One region of the Arthrobacter sp. MDT2-34-1 genome, then DNA from elsewhere that is predicted to be linked to it. Evidence: predicted binding sites of a transcription regulator. Region 1 holds the regulator's gene; the other holds the start of a gene.
The links. Region 1 encodes LexA, which represses DNA repair genes until DNA is damaged. Its sites were predicted from a motif close to TCGAACANNTGTTCGA; they were not measured.

Region 1 (7,623 bases):
GGACTTTCCTGGGCTCCGGCAAGGCCCAGGAACTGCGCGACATTGTGATGTCCACCGGCGCCGACACGGTCATTGTCGACGGCGAGCTGTCGCCGTCGCAGCGCCGCGGTTTGGAAGACATCGTGAAGGTCAAGGTCATTGACCGCACCGCGCTCATCCTGGATATTTTCGCGCAGCATGCCAAGAGCCGCGAAGGCAAGGCCCAGGTAGAGTTGGCCCAGCTTGAGTATCTGCTGCCCAGGCTCCGAGGCTGGGGCGAGTCCATGTCCAGGCAGGCCGGCGGCCGGGTGGGGGCGGCCGGCGGCGGCATTGGTTCCCGCGGGCCCGGTGAGACGAAGATCGAGCTGGACCGCCGGCGCATCCGTACCCGGATGGCGAAGCTGCGCCGGGAGATCACCGGCATGAAGCCCGCACGGGAAACCAAGCGCGCCAACCGCCGCCGCAATGCCGTGCCGTCGGTGGCAATCGCCGGCTACACCAATGCCGGCAAGTCGTCGCTGCTCAACCGCCTGACCGATGCGGGTGTGCTGGTCGAGAACGCGCTCTTCGCCACCTTGGATCCGACCGTCCGCCGGGCGGAAACACCGGACGGTATCGGTTACACGCTCGCCGACACGGTAGGGTTCGTCCGGTCGTTGCCGACGCAGCTGGTGGAAGCCTTCCGCTCCACCCTGGAGGAGGTTGCCGACGCCGACGTCATCCTGCACGTCGTCGACGTCTCGCATCCCGACCCGGAGGGCCAGATCGCCGCCGTGCGCGAGGTGCTGACCGAAATCGAAGCACGGCATATTCCGGAAATCGTCGTCTTGAACAAGGCCGATGCCGCCGATCCGTTCGTGGTCGAGCGACTGCGCCAGCGTGAACCGCGGCACGTCGTGGTCTCGGCGCGGACCGGGCAGGGCATCGATGAGCTGCTTCGGCTCGTCAGCGAGACGATCCCGCGGCCGAGTGTGAAGCTGCAGCTGCTGGTGCCCTACGACCGCGGCGAAGTGATTAGCCGCCTGCACAACGAAGACGCCGAGATCCTCTCCATGGAGCATGGCGGGGACGGCACGCGGCTCGACGTGATGGTGCGCGAGGGCCTGGCATCGGAGCTGGAACAGTTCCTGCGGCATGACTGACGTCCAGGTTCCCGCCGGTGAGGCGCTGCGGCTGCTTGACGTCGCCGTACAGGAGATGGGCGGGCAGCACCGTGCCGGGCAGCACGAGATGGCGGCGAAAGTAGCCGAGGCCTTCGAGCGCCGGCAACACCTGCTGGTGCAGGCGGGCACAGGCACCGGCAAGTCGCTGGCCTACTTGGTGCCGCTCATGGTCCAGGCGCTGGAGGGGGAGAAGCCGGCGATCGTCTCCACCGCAACATTGGCGCTGCAATCGCAGATCGTCAAGCGGGATCTGCCCCGGCTGTTGGAGGCCGTCGCCGACGAGCTGCCCAGGCCGCTGGACGTCGCTTTGCTCAAGGGCAGGAACAATTACCTCTGCCTGCACAAGCTCGCGGGCGGCTTTCCGGACGAGGACGCGCCGGCGGCACTGTTCAGCCTCGGCGAGGACGCGGTGCCGCATCCTTCTCCGGCCGGCGCAGCGTCGGCTTCCGGCGCCTCGGGCGCGCTGGGCAAGGAAGTCGTGCGCCTGCGCGAGTGGGCGCACGAGACCGAAACCGGGGATCGGGATGAACTGGTGCCCGGTGTCAGCGATCGGGCCTGGCGGCAGGTCTCCGTCGGCTCCATGGAGTGCCTGGGCGCCCAGAAGTGTCCCCTGGCCGCCGAGTGCTTCAGCGAACTGGCACGGGGCCGCGCGGCGGAGGCAGACATCGTGATCACGAACCATGCCATGCTGGCCATCAACGCCTTCGAGGGCGTCGCGGTACTCCCGGACTATGACGTGGTGGTCATCGACGAGGCCCATGAGCTGCAGGACCGCGTCACCAGCGCCGTCGCGGGGCAACTCTCCGCCGCCATGGTGCGTACCGCCGCCTCGACGGCACGCAAACACACGGGGATCAGCGTGGAGCCTTTGAACTCCGCCGCCGATGCGCTGGAGGACGTCCTGCAGTCGGTGCCCACCGGCCTGCTGGCGGCCGGCCTCCGCGAGGAGCATGAGCTGGTTCTTGCGCAGGTACGGGAAGCGGCCCGCGCGGCGCTCTCCGACTCGAAGCCCGAGGGTGCGGGGGCAGCGGACGGCGGACGGCAGATGGCGCGCTCACGGCTCGCGGCCGTGCTGGAACTGGCCGAACGGCTGCTGTCCGCTCCGGACTCCCGGGAGGTCATCTGGGCGACCCGTCCCAGCACCTATGGCGAGGCCGGCGACTACGCCGCCAATGACGACCAGCCGGCAACGTTGAACATAGCGCCGCTCTCGGTGGCGTCCCGGCTGCGTGAGGGCTTGTTCGACGACCATACCGTTGTGCTGACATCGGCGACGTTGTCGGTCGGGGGGACCTTCGATGCCGTCGCCGGGTCGCTCGGACTGCTCGGAGCCGGCGCGCCCGCCTATTCCAGCGTGGACGTGGGCAGCCCCTTCGATTACCCCAGGCAGGGCGTGCTCTACGTGGCGTCGCATCTGCCGAAGCCGGGCCGGGGCACCAGCCCGGAACAGCTCGATGAACTCGAGGAGCTGCTGCTGGCCTCGCGCGGCGGCGCCCTGGGCCTGTTCTCCTCGCGGCGTGCGGCAGAAGAAGCCGCGGCCGAGATGCGCGGGCGCACCGACCTGACCATCCTGTGCCAGGGCGAATCGTCGATGGGCGCGCTGGTCCGCCAATTCGCCGAAGAGCCCGACACCTGCCTGTTCGGCACCATGACGCTCTGGCAGGGCGTCGACGTTCCCGGTTCCGCGTGCCGGCTCGTGGTCATCGACCGGATTCCGTTCCCCCGGCCGGATGACCCGCTCACGACTGCCCGAACCCGGTCCGTGGCGCAGTCCGGGGGAAACGGTTTCATGACGGTCTCGGCGACCCATGCGGCCGTGCGGCTGGCCCAGGGAGCCGGCAGGCTGATCCGCGCGTCAAACGACCGTGGAGTGGTGGCCGTGTTGGACTCCCGGCTGGCGACGGCGCGCTACGGGAGTTTCCTCCGCAGCGCCCTGCCGCCCTTCTGGAGTACCAAGGACGGCGCCACGGCCCGCCAGGTCTTGGAAAGGCTGGCTACGGCCTCAGCCTGAACGGGCTGGGGGCACGCCCGTTCCGGAGCGAGCGGGGCCCTGCCCGGGGACCGCCCGTGCGGGCAGGGGATCCCGGGGTGGCTGCAGCGCGGACCGGGGAGACCGGGCGCGTCAGAGGGCCCGCATCACCGAGACAACCTTGCCCATGATGGTTGCGTGGTCGCCCAGAATCGGTTCGTACTGGGTATTCTGCGGCAACAGCCAGGTATGGCCGTCGCGCTGCCGGAAGGTCTTGACCGTTGCTTCGTCGTCGAGCAGCGCCGCCACGATGTCGCCGTTCTCGGCCGTGTGCTGCTGGCGGACCACGACCCAGTCGCCGTCACAGATGGCCGCATCGATCATGGAATCGCCCGAGACCCTGAGCATGAACAACTCGCCGTGTCCCACCAGTTGCCGCGGCAGGGGCATGACGTCCTCGACCGCCTGGTCCGCCAGGATCGGCCCGCCCGCTGCGATCCTTCCCACCAGCGGCACCATCGCCGTGTCGGATGACGTGGTCAGCTCGGATACGGCGACGCCGCTGGAGCTGCGCAGCTGTTGCGGTTCATCGACTCCGACGATTTCCACACCCCCGTGCTCGAGTGTCAGCGGGGTCAGGATTTCCATGGCACGGGGACGCTTGGGGTCCCGCCTGATGTAGCCCATCTTCTCCAGTTGGGCCAACTGGTGCGTGACGCTGGACAGGCTTGCCAGACCGACCGTGTCACCGATCTCGCGCATGGACGGAGGGTATCCGTGGGACATGACGGAGCGCTGGATGGTTTCCAGAATCTTCTTCTGCCGCGGCGTCAGGCTGCGCCCCACTTTGACGGGCCGGCCGCGTCGCTTCGCTCCGGCAGTGGTGGTGGTCTCTTCCGACATGTCCGGCCCCGGTCTCCCCGTAGTGGTCCCTGCGCCGGCGCCGTAGCGGAACCGCACATGGACTGTTGTCTCAACTGTTTTGTCGGTGGCGGCTGATGCACTGCTCTTACTGCCGCCCGACGCTTACAACGCTAGGCGAGGCGGTAGCGAATTTCAAACATTTGTTCGACTGAGTCTCGACAATGTTCGATCACCAGTGCTAAAACTGTAAGAGACGCATTCGAAGATACGTTCGAATATCGTTGCAAGACGATCGAAACCAGCCGAAATAGATCGAATATCGGAAAGGTGGCACCATGTCCGCCCAGCTCGCACCGCAGCCCGCCGGCCTTCGTACCAGCACAGGCCTGCGGCTGACCCGCCGCGGCCGTTTGTTGCTGATCGGCCTGCCGCTGATGCTCGCCGCGGCCGCAGCCCTGACCCTGATCGGTTTCTTCACGGCTCCGGCAATGGCCGCCGCCGGGGGGCTGGGACCTGGACCGGCGGCGACCGTCACGGTCGTCAGCGGCCAGACACTGTGGGACATCGCAGTGCAGTCCGCCCCGGACCGCAACCCCCACGATGTCATTTTCGAGATCGCGCAACTGAACGGTCTCCAGGGGGACGTCGTCCATGCCGGACAGCAGCTGCTGGTCCCGTCGGCGCGCTGAGGCAGCCGTAATATGAGCTGCTTCGGCCCGCCCGATTCCTGCCCCGGGCGGGCCGAAGCTTAAACTGGACCGGTGAGTGAGCAGCTAGAACGCCTGAACCGCCTGCCGTTGCGGGAAAATCTCCGGGGCCTGGAGCCGTATGGCGCGCCCCAGCTGGAGGTTCCCGTCCTCCTGAACGTCAACGAAAACACCCATGGCCTGCCCGATGCTGTCCGTCAGGCCATCGTCTCGGCCGTCAGCGAGGCTGCCGCGGGTCTGAACCGGTATCCGGATCGCGAGTTCACGAAGCTGAGGACGGCGCTGGCCGGCTACTTGGGGCACGGCCTCACCGCAGAGAACATCTGGGCCGCCAACGGATCGAACGAGGTCCTGCAGCAAATCCTCCAGGCCTTCGGCGGCCCCGGCCGCACCCTGCTGAGCTTCCCGCCCACCTATTCCATGTACCCGCTGCTGGCCAGCGGGACGGACACGGATTATCTGGCCGTCCCGCGGGGGGCAGACTTCACGCTGTCCCCGGACGCTGCCGCCGCCGCTGTGGCCGACTCCGGGGCAAACGTGGTCGTTCTTTGCTCGCCGAACAACCCGACGGGCACCGCCCTGGGTCTTGAGGTCGTGGAGGCGGCGTATGAAGCGGGGGAGGCCTCCAAGGCCATCGTGATCGTGGACGAGGCCTACGCCGAGTTCGCCCACGCCGGAACGCCGAGCGCGCTGACGCTGTTGCCGGGGCGGGAGCGGCTCATCGTTTCCCGCACCATGAGCAAGGCCTTCGCGCTGGCAGGCGCCAGGGTCGGGTACCTCGCCGCCGCACCGCAGATTACCGATGCGCTGCGCCTGGTCCGCCTGCCCTACCACCTGTCCGCCGTCACGCAGGCAACGGCCCTGGCCGCGTTGGACCATGCCGATGCGCTGCTGGCCAACGTCGAAGACATCAAGGCGCAGCGGGACCGCATTGTCGACGGGCTGGCCGAGCTGGGACTCGACCCGGCGCCGTCCGACTCAAACTTCGTGTTTTTCGGCGGGTTGGAGGACCCCCGCTCGGTGTGGCAGGGACTGCTGGAAGCCGGCGTGCTGATCCGCGACGTCGGGATCCCGGGCCATCTGCGGGTAACCGCCGGCACTGAGGCCGAGACCACAGCCTTCCTCGACGGCATCAAGGCCCTCGTGGCGAGCCCCGTCTCCTAAACTAGTAAGAGCGAACCGGCTCGCGCCGGTCGACCAATTCGTCAAAGGACTCCCATGACCGTGGAAACCACCACTGGACGTACCGCACGCCTCGAACGCATTACCAGCGAGTCGTCCGTGCTGGTTGAACTGGACCTCGACGGCACCGGCCGTTCCGAGATCAGCACCACCGTGCCGTTCTACGACCACATGCTCACCGCCCTGGCGAAGCACTCGCTCGTCGACCTGACGGTGAAGGCCAGCGGGGACACGCACATCGACGCGCACCACACCGTCGAAGATGTCGCCATCACCATCGGCGACGCGCTGAAGGAAGCGCTGGGCAATAAAGCCGGGATCCGCCGTTTCGGCGAAGCCACGGTGCCCCTGGACGAGGCGCTGGCCCACGCCGTCGTGGACATCTCCGGCCGGCCCTACCTGGTGCACACGGGAGAACCGGCAGGCCAGGAGTACCACTTGATCGGCGGACATTTCACCGGATCGCTGACCCGCCACGTGTTCGAATCGATCACACTGCACGCCCAGATCTGCCTGCACATGCGCGTGCTGGGCGGCAGGGACCCCCACCACATCGTCGAGGCCCAGTTCAAGGCCTTCGCCCGGGCACTCCGCGCCGCCGTCGAAGCCGATCCACGTGTCGAGGGCATTCCCTCGACGAAGGGAGCCCTGTGACGGCTGCGCCCAAGGTCACCGTACTGGACTACGGTTCCGGGAACGTCCGCTCGGCAGTCCGCGCGCTGGAGCACGTGGGTGCCGACGTCACGCTGAGCCATGCCTCCGACGACGTCCTCGACGCAGACGGCCTGCTGGTTCCCGGCGTCGGCGCCTTCGCCACGGTCATGCAGGGGCTCAAGTCCGTGGACGCGCTTCGCTGGATCGGGCGCCGGGTGGCCGGCGGCCGGCCCGTGCTGGGAATCTGCGTTGGCCTGCAGGTCATGTTCGAAGAAGGCGTGGAACATGGCGTCCGCACGCAGGGCGTCGGGGAATGGCCGGGAACCGTGGAAGCGCTGCCGGCGGAGGTCGTGCCCCACATGGGGTGGAACACCGTGGACGCCGCAGAGGGCAGCCGGCTGTTTGCCGGGATCGAAGACGAGCGCTTCTACTTTGTGCACTCCTACGGTGTGCAGCACTGGAACTTCGACGTCACCCAACCCGCGATGACGCCGCCGCTGGTGACCTGGTCCACGCACGGCGCCCCGTTCATAGCGGCCGTTGAAAACGGTCCGCTGAGTGCTACCCAGTTCCATCCGGAAAAGTCCGGAGACGCCGGCGCGGAGCTGCTGCGCAACTGGTTGAAGACGCTGAGGTAGCCATGGGCAGCATCCTCCTGATGGGCCTGGCCGGGCTGCTGGCCGGCGGCGCCATCTCGTTCCGGCAGCAGCGGCTGCCCAAGTGGTTGGTGATCGTCTTCTGGATCCTGGCCGGCCTGTCGCTGCTGGCTGCCTACTTGCTCACCCTCGGACCGGCCGAGTAACCACACCCATCCCGCGCCCGCTGACGGCGCGCAGAAAGCGGAAGAACCATGACGAACCAAACCTCCATCCTTGAACTTTTGCCCGCGGTCGACGTTGCCGACGGCCAGGCCGTCCGGCTGGTCCAAGGCGAAGCCGGCAGCGAGACCGGCTACGGGGATCCGCTGGAGGCTGCGCTGGCGTGGCAGAACGACGGGGCGGAATGGGTGCACTTGGTGGACCTCGATGCGGCGTTCGGCCGGGGCAACAATACGGAAGTGCTGCGCCGCGTCGCCGACGAGCTGAAAATCAAGGTGGAGCTGTCC
Region 2 (7,623 bases), on a different contig from region 1:
CTGGCTTGCGCCTTGGCCGAGGAACGGCAGCATGGGGTGCGCGGCGTCGCCCACGAGGGTGGCGTGGCTGCCGGACCAGACGGCGGCGGGTTTCCGGTCGAACAGTTCGTGCGCCATGATGTCCTGGCTCTTGGTGGCGCCGATGACCGCCCGGACGGCCGGGTGCCAGCCCTCGAAGCGCTGCAGGGCCAGGGTGCGCCAGAGGACCTCGTCGTCCTGCGCCAGCACGTGGTTGGGCATGGTGGCGTACCAGTAAATGAGGCCGCCCGGCAGCGGGATCATGCCGAAGACCTCCCCGTTGCCCCAGGACTCGCCCCAGGGCAGCCAGCCCGGATCGAGGTCGCCGATCGGGCAGACCGCGCGCATGGCGGTGATGCCGGAGGCCCGCGGGGCGCCGTCGCCGATTAGGTCGTGGCGGACCAGCGAGCGCAGGCCGTCGGCGCCGACCACCAGGTCCGCGTGCAGGGAGCCGCCGTTGTTCAGCGTGACCGTCCCGCCGTGCTGATCGCGCCGGAACTTCACGGCCTGCAAACCCAGATGCACCGTGTTGACGTAGAGCGAGTCGTTCAGCAACGTGGTGAGGTCCGAGCGGTGGATGGAACGCAGCGGGTGGCCGTAGCGCTGCCGGAGGTCGTCGCTGCTGAACGTGGACAGCACGTTGCCGAACTGGTCGTGCGAGCTGCCGCCGACCGGGAGGGAGGCCTCTTCAAAGGCGTCCAGCACGCCGAGCCGCTGCAGGGCGCGCGTCCCGTTGGCCCAGATCGTCAACCCGGTGCCCAGCTGCTGCAGCGTTCCGGCGCGTTCGACCACGTGGACTTTCCAGCCGGTTCGTTGCAAGGCCCGCGCAGTGGCGAGCCCGCCGATTCCGGCCCCTACGATGAGCGCCGAGCGCTGCAGAGACCCCATGGGTCCATACTTCCCGCTTTTGGGCCGGGTTCACAACTTTCGTCCGGTACAAACCGGTTCCGGGAGCGGAAAAGCAAGAACTCCCGCCGCTCCGAAGAGCAGCGGGAGTTCCCGGTGATTGGTCGGGGTGACAGGATTTGAACCTGCGACCTCGTCGTCCCGAACGACGCGCGCTACCAAGCTGCGCCACACCCCGATACCGTCGCCCCCGCCGTCGTCGTGACGGCCGCGAAAGCAACTGTTCAAGGATAGCGGAGACAGCCCCCAAAGGAGAAATCGGCGAGGGCCCGGGCAGGCCTCGGTCAGACGGACGCGGCCCGGCTAGGCCTCGGTCAGACCAGCGAGCGGCCAGGCCCCGGTCAGACCAGCGAGTCCTTCCACGCGGCGTGCAGTTGGGCGAAGCGGCCGTCGCCGGCGATCAGTTCCGCCGGCGGCCCATCCTCGACCACCCGGCCCTCGTGGATGACCAGCACCCGGTCGGCGATCTCGACGGTGGAAAGCCGGTGCGCGATGATCAGCGCCGTGCGGTTGCCCAGCAGCGTCTGCAGGCCCTCCTGGACGTGGCGCTCGCTGGGAATGTCCAGCGACGCGGTGGCTTCGTCCAGGATCAGCACCGCCGGGTCGGCCAGGAACGCGCGCGCGAAGGAGATGAGCTGCCGCTGGCCGGCCGAGACGCGGCCGCCGCGCTTGTTCACGTCGGTGTCGTAGCCCTCGGGCAGAGACAGGATGAACTCGTGGGCGCCGACGGCGCGGGCGGCGTCCTCGATCTGCGCTCGGCTGGCCTCCGGGTTGCCCAGGGCGATGTTCTCCGCGACGCTGCCGCTGAACAGGAACGCTTCCTGCGTGACCATCACGACGGCGCGGCGCAGGTCTTCGTTGGACAGCTGCCGCAGCTCGATCCCGTCCAGGGTGAGCGACCCGGAGGTCAGGTCATAGAAGCGGGCGATCAGTTTGGCCACGGTGGACTTGCCGGCCCCGGTTTGCCCGACGACGGCGACGGTCTGGCCGGCGGGAATGTCCAGGTTCAATCTGGGCAGGACCACCCGCCCGTCGCCGTAGCCGAAGACGGCATCGCTGAACCGGATTGCCCCGCGGGCGTCCTTGAGCGGGACCGGGCGGTCCGGGGGGACGATGGTTGGTTCTTCTTCCAGCAGCCCGGAGACCTTCTCCAGCGCGGAGGCCGCGGACTGGAAGGAGCTGTAGAACATGGCGATCTGTTCTGTGGGGCGGAAGACCTGTTTGGTGGCCAGCAGCACTGCGACCAGGGTGCCGATGGCAAGATCGCCGTCAAGCACCCGGAAGCCGCCGATCAACAGCACCACGGCCACGGTCAGGTTGCCGACGCCGTTCAGCACCGGCTGGAGCACGCCGAAGTACTTGATGTTCCGCAGGGTCGCGCCGCGGTAGTCGGCGGCCAGCTTGTTGTAGCGTTCGGAGTTGTCGTGCTCGCGGCGGAAGGCCTTGACGGCCCGGATGCCGGTCATGGTTTCCACAAAGTGCACGATCAGCCGGGCCGACACCACCCGGGAGGCGCGGTTGGCCAGCTCGGAGCCCTTTTGGTACCACCGGGTGACGAAGGCGATGGGTATGGCGGCGACCAGGATGATCAGCCCGCTCTTCCAGTCCAGTCCGGCGATGCTGATGGCGGTGAAGAGCATGAACATCACGCCGGAGGTCAGCTGAGTGACGCCGTTGTCCAGCAGTTCCCGCAGCGCCTCCAGGTCCGACGTCTGCCGGGAGATGATCCGGCCGGAGGTGTAAGTTTCGTGAAACTCCAGGCTCAACCGTTGGGTGTGCCGGAAGACTCGGACCCGCAGGGCCAGCAGCATGGCCTGGCTGAGCCGGGCGGTGACGTAGATGTAGGCCGCCAGCAGGGATCCGCCGGCAATCGCGACGGCGGCGTAGGCGGCGCCGACCAGCACCAGGGGCATAGTGTCGCCGCCGGTGAAGGCCGGCAGCGCATTGTTGATGCCGAAGGCCACCAGTACCGGACCGGCGGCTCGGGCGGCGTTGCTCGCCACCACCAGCACGATGGAGAGCGCGAACAGCCGCTTGTGCGGAGACACCAGTTCGCCCAGCAGCCGCAGGGAGCGCCGCCTGACGGCTCTGCGGTCGGTTTGGTCCAGGTTGATGTTGTCTTCGCCGGCGACTCCGGTCATGGAACTCATCGGGCTTCCTTTGCATCCAGGACGTCTTCGACGGTGGGCTCGGCCGCCAGCGAGGCGATCACGTACCGGTAGTGTGTGCTGCTGCGCAGCAGCTCCGAGTGGCTGCCGACCGCAGTAATCCGTCCGTCCTGCAGCAGCGCCACCCGGTCGGCCAGCGCCACGGTGGAGGGCCGGTGGGCCACGATCACGGTGGTGGTGCCGCGCAGTTCTTCCCGCAGCCGCTGCGTTACCGCTTCTTCGGTCCGCACGTCCAGGGCCGAGAGCGGGTCGTCCAGCACCAGCACGGCCGGCTGCGCGGCGATGGCCCTGGCCAGCGCGATCCGCTGCCGCTGCCCGCCGGACAGGCTCAGTCCTTCCTCGCCGATCCGCGTGTCCACGCCCTGCGGCAGGTCATAGGCGAACCCGGCCTGCGCCACTTCGAGCGCCCGCGAGAGGAGGATGTCTGGATCTTCCCCGCGCGGGCGGGCACCGAGCAGCACGTTGTCCCGGACCGAGGTGGAGAACAGCGTGGAGTCCTCGAAGGCCACCGACACGCGGGCGCGCAGCTCGGCCAGCGGGAGATGACGGATATCCGTACCGTCCAGAAACACGGCGCCGGAGGTGACGTCGTACAGCCGGGGAATCAGCTGCAGCAGGGTGCTCTTGCCCGAGCCGGTGACCCCTACCAGCGCCAGGGTTTCACCCGCGCGCACGTGCAGGTCCACGCCGTCGAGAACCGGGGCCGCGTCCGCGGCGGCGTCGGGATAGCGGAAGACTACGTTGGACAGGCGCAGTTCCCCGCGCACGGGGCCGGCCGGTGCGGGAACGTCCGGGTCGATGATGGTGTTCTTCGTATCCATCACGTCGAAGTGCCGGTCCAGGGCGGTCTTTGCCGTCAGCGTCATGCCCATCAGGGAACCGATCGCTTCCACCGGACCGGCCACCACGGCGGCGGTGGCAAAGAAGGCGACCAGGTCGCCCACGGTCATGTGCGCGCCGGAGACCTGCATGATGCCGATGACCAACGCGGCGCCCAGCACCAGATCGGGCAGTGACACGACGGTGGCGAGGAACTTGGACAGCGTGCGGGCCTTGGCCAGTTCGGTCTGGCGCAGTTCTTCGGCCTGGCCGTGGAAGTTCTCCAGCGCGTACTTGCCGCGGCCGAAGGCCTTGAGCACCCGGATCCCGTGCACCGATTCCTCCACGGTGGTGGCGAGGTCGCCCGCCTGGTCCTGGCTCAGCCGAGAGGAAGCGCCGAACGCGGTACGGAAGCGGAACCCCTGCCAGACGAGTGGCACGGCGGCGGCCAGGAAGATCAGTCCCAGCAACTGGTTCAGCGCGAACATCAGCGCCAGCCCCGCGACCACAGTCACCAAGGAGACCACCAGCATGAGCGACCCGAACGCCAGCCAACGCCGGATCAGGCCCAGGTCGGCCATGGAGCGGGAGAGCAGCTGGCCCGAGCCCCAGCGGTCATGGAAGGCGGCCGGCAGATGCTGCACGTGCCGGTAGAAGCTGGTGCGCATGCCCATCTCCACGTCCGTGGCGGGCGCGATCGCGAACACGCGCCGCAGGTACACCAGGCCTGCCTCGGCCACGCCCAGGACCGCAATGACGACGGCGGGGCCCCAAACTTCCGAGGGGCGGCCGCCGGTATGGATGGTGTCTACCAGGCCGCGCAAGACCTGGGGAATGGCCAGTGCCACCAGGCTGGCGCCGAGGGCGCTGAAGAATCCCAGGATCAGCCGGGGGAGGATGGGCCGGACATAGTGTTTGAGCCGGGCGATCGAGCGCCAAAGGGATAACTCAGTCATGTGGTCGATTCGTTGCAGTGGTTCGGAGGGCTTCGTGTACTGCAGCAACTATCCTAGCGACCGCGTTGAGGCGCGGGTCACTGTTGGCCCGGCCCGAGCCGACGCGTTGGGAAACCGATGCTTGCTAGGCTGTGCGGAACCATTCACCAACGGGGGCGGGCATGGATCTGACGGACGTCGCGAACGGCTTCGGGGTGTTCCTGTGGATGTCAATGCTCTTTCCGCTGCTGCGGGTGGCCGGCGTCCTGCTCTTGGTGCTGCGGAAACCGGCCGGCTGGCTGGTGCTGCTGGCGGAACCGGTCCTGTCCATGGTGTTGATGGGCGTGGCTGGCGCATTTAGCCTGGCCGTCCTGGTGTTGCCTGCGGTGGCCGCCTACGGATGGTGGCGGTGGCGCCGACGGTCGAGGACCGGCGGGGTTCTTGTCCATCCGGTCCAGCGGCCCGACTGGCTGGCCGCGGCCGGGCTGATCGTGCTCGTCCTGCTGTTCTTCGGCATCGACGTGCTGCCCATGATGCTGATGCACATGGCGGACCCATGGGCCATTGTTGAAGCGGCGGTCGTTAGCCTCCTGACTCCGCTGCTGTACCTCGGTCTGGCGCGCGGTGTCATCGAAGCCTGGTGGATCGGCGTCGCCCTCTCGCTGATGGGGCTGACCAGACTGGCAGCGAACGCAAACCCGCAGGTCCTCTTTGCACTGGACTCCATCGTGTTCACCGTCCTGCTGGGAATTTTGAGTCTGTACGGCTGGTCCAAATGGCGCGAGGCGCACGCGGAGACGGCCGCTTCGACGTAGCATCGCGGCGCCGTCCTTCGGCTTGGCGCCGTGCTTCGCCCCAGCATTGTGCTTCGGCTTGGACCGCGGCCCTCGGGCACTACTCCTACACACTGGGCCCTTTTGATGGCTATCGAATCTGTGTACGAATAAAATTGTGGTATGGCTCTTGCACCGTTGGAACGCACCGGGGAGATGGAAGCATCTCTGGACCAGGCGTGTGTCCTGCTGCAGGATGTTGCCGACCGTTTTCCCGCCGAGTCGGGGTCCCTGTCTACCCGGGACCTGGCCAACACGGTGGCGGCGGTCGAGGGTGTTTCGAAGCTCGTGGAGTTCCTGCAGGCCGTCGGCGCGCACGCGGTGGAGCGGGCGGACATCGCCGCCAACGGGGAACATGCAACGGTGTCAGGACTCGGAGCAAGCGCCGGGGCCGGCGCAGAGCCCGGTGCCGCCACGTCGGGCACCGCGGGGGCGGGGGAGTGGGCGGACCCGGCGGCGGCGATCAGCACCGGCGGCGTGGACGCAGCGGCCCCGGAGGGGTCCGGGTCCAAGCGGGTGCGGCGCCGCCGCAAGACGGAGTTCGCGAACACGGCGGAGTATCTGCGCTCCCGGTTGGGAATCGGGATTGTCGAGGCGCGGCGCCGGCTGCGGGTCGGCAAGGCGATCACAGCGCCGGTGCGGCTGGACGGGGAACCGGGTGTTCCGGCACTGCCGGTCTTGGCCGAGGCCATGGCCGGCGGGAAGGTCAGCGGCCCGGCCGCTGCCGTGGTGGTTGATTCCCTGGACCGGGCCCGCCACGCCGGCACTCCGGAGGCGTTGCAGGCGATGGAAGCGTCGCTGGTCCGGCAGGCCGCGGACGCCGACGCGGACACCCTGGTGATGGTGGCCAGGACATGGGAAACGGCGGTCGACCAGGACGGTGCCGAACCGTCCCAAGAGGAACTGCGGGCCCGGCAGGGCATGTTCTACCGGGGCCGGCGCCGCGGCCTGCACCAGTTCGTCATCAACACCACCGACGCCCAGTACGAAGCCCTCGCCACCGTGATAAACAGCGCCGCGAACCCGCGGATCCGCCCCGACGCCATCGAAACCGCCGCCACCGGCAGCACCCCTACGGACACAGGTGAAGCAGACGCAACCGGCAACGCCAACACCGCAAAGGCGGGTCCGGCCGGTTCTGGGGAGTCCCGCACCGAAAGTGACGGAACCACGGTCGCCGGCACGGCCAGCAGCGGCGGTAACCACGATGTTCCCGGCACCGGTCCCAGCGCCGGTGCCACGGAGGCAGGCAGGGGCGGAGCCGGTGCCGCTGAGGGTGACCGCGGCTACATAACCGGCGCGAGGGGCGAACTGTCCTCCGGGGCCGAAGCCAGCAGCGATAGTTCCGCCGGTGTGGATCCGACCGTGGTGGAGGCGATGGATGACGCCACCCGGGCGCAGAAACTGCTCGCGGGACTGGTCGGGGCCTGCCGGATCGCGCTGAACACCGGCAGGCTTCCGGACTCGGGCGGGCACCGCACCCAAGTGATCGTCACCACCGGATACGACCAGCTGGCCGGGCTGCTCTCCGGCGGCGGCAACGCGGTCTTCACCGGCCCCGTCTCGGCCACCACGGTGCGCCGGATGGCCTGCGACGCCGAGATCATCCCGGCGGTCCTGGGATCCGAGGGCGAGGTCCTGGACTTGGGCCGGTCGCAACGGTTCTTCAACCGCGCCATCCGCCGGGCACTGGTCGCCCGGGACAAGGGCTGCGCCTTCCCGGGGTGCAGCATGCCCGCGTTCTGGACCGAAGCGCACCACATCATCCCGTGGTGGGCCGGCGGCCGCACCGACGTCAACAACGGGGTGTGCCTCTGCCTGCTCCACCACGACCTGATCGAGCAAGGCAACTGGGAGATCAACGTCGTCCACGGCATCCCCTGGTTCACCCCGCCGGACTACATCGACCCGCGCCGCAAACCGCTGCGCAACTCCTACTGGCAA

Region 2: AC5RVV_RS07280 (HNH endonuclease signature motif containing protein) is a predicted target of LexA. The motif match lies at 5,774-5,789, and genes of this name have one in related genera.

The regions. Positions count from the first base shown of each region.
Region 1 is NZ_JBNHGO010000004.1:28,602-36,224, reverse strand. Features, by position in the region: gene hflX (GTPase HflX) at 1-1,121, shown strand, start outside; gene AC5RVV_RS16020 (ATP-dependent DNA helicase) at 1,114-3,153, shown strand; gene lexA (transcriptional repressor LexA) at 3,265-4,014, opposite strand; gene AC5RVV_RS16010 (LysM peptidoglycan-binding domain-containing protein) at 4,311-4,664, shown strand; gene AC5RVV_RS16005 (histidinol-phosphate transaminase) at 4,737-5,846, shown strand; gene hisB (imidazoleglycerol-phosphate dehydratase HisB) at 5,901-6,518, shown strand; gene hisH (imidazole glycerol phosphate synthase subunit HisH) at 6,515-7,156, shown strand; gene AC5RVV_RS15990 (hypothetical protein) at 7,159-7,320, shown strand; gene priA (bifunctional 1-(5-phosphoribosyl)-5-((5-phosphoribosylamino)methylideneamino)imidazole-4-carboxamide isomerase/phosphoribosylanthranilate isomerase PriA) at 7,369-7,623, shown strand, end outside.
Region 2 is NZ_JBNHGO010000001.1:1,567,660-1,575,282, reverse strand. Features, by position in the region: gene AC5RVV_RS07305 (FAD-dependent oxidoreductase) at 1-906, opposite strand, end outside; tRNA gene AC5RVV_RS07300 (tRNA-Pro) at 1,026-1,102, opposite strand; gene AC5RVV_RS07295 (ABC transporter ATP-binding protein) at 1,266-3,074, opposite strand; gene AC5RVV_RS07290 (ABC transporter ATP-binding protein) at 3,071-4,867, opposite strand; gene AC5RVV_RS07285 (nicotinamide mononucleotide transporter) at 5,029-5,661, shown strand; gene AC5RVV_RS07280 (HNH endonuclease signature motif containing protein) at 5,803-7,623, shown strand, end outside.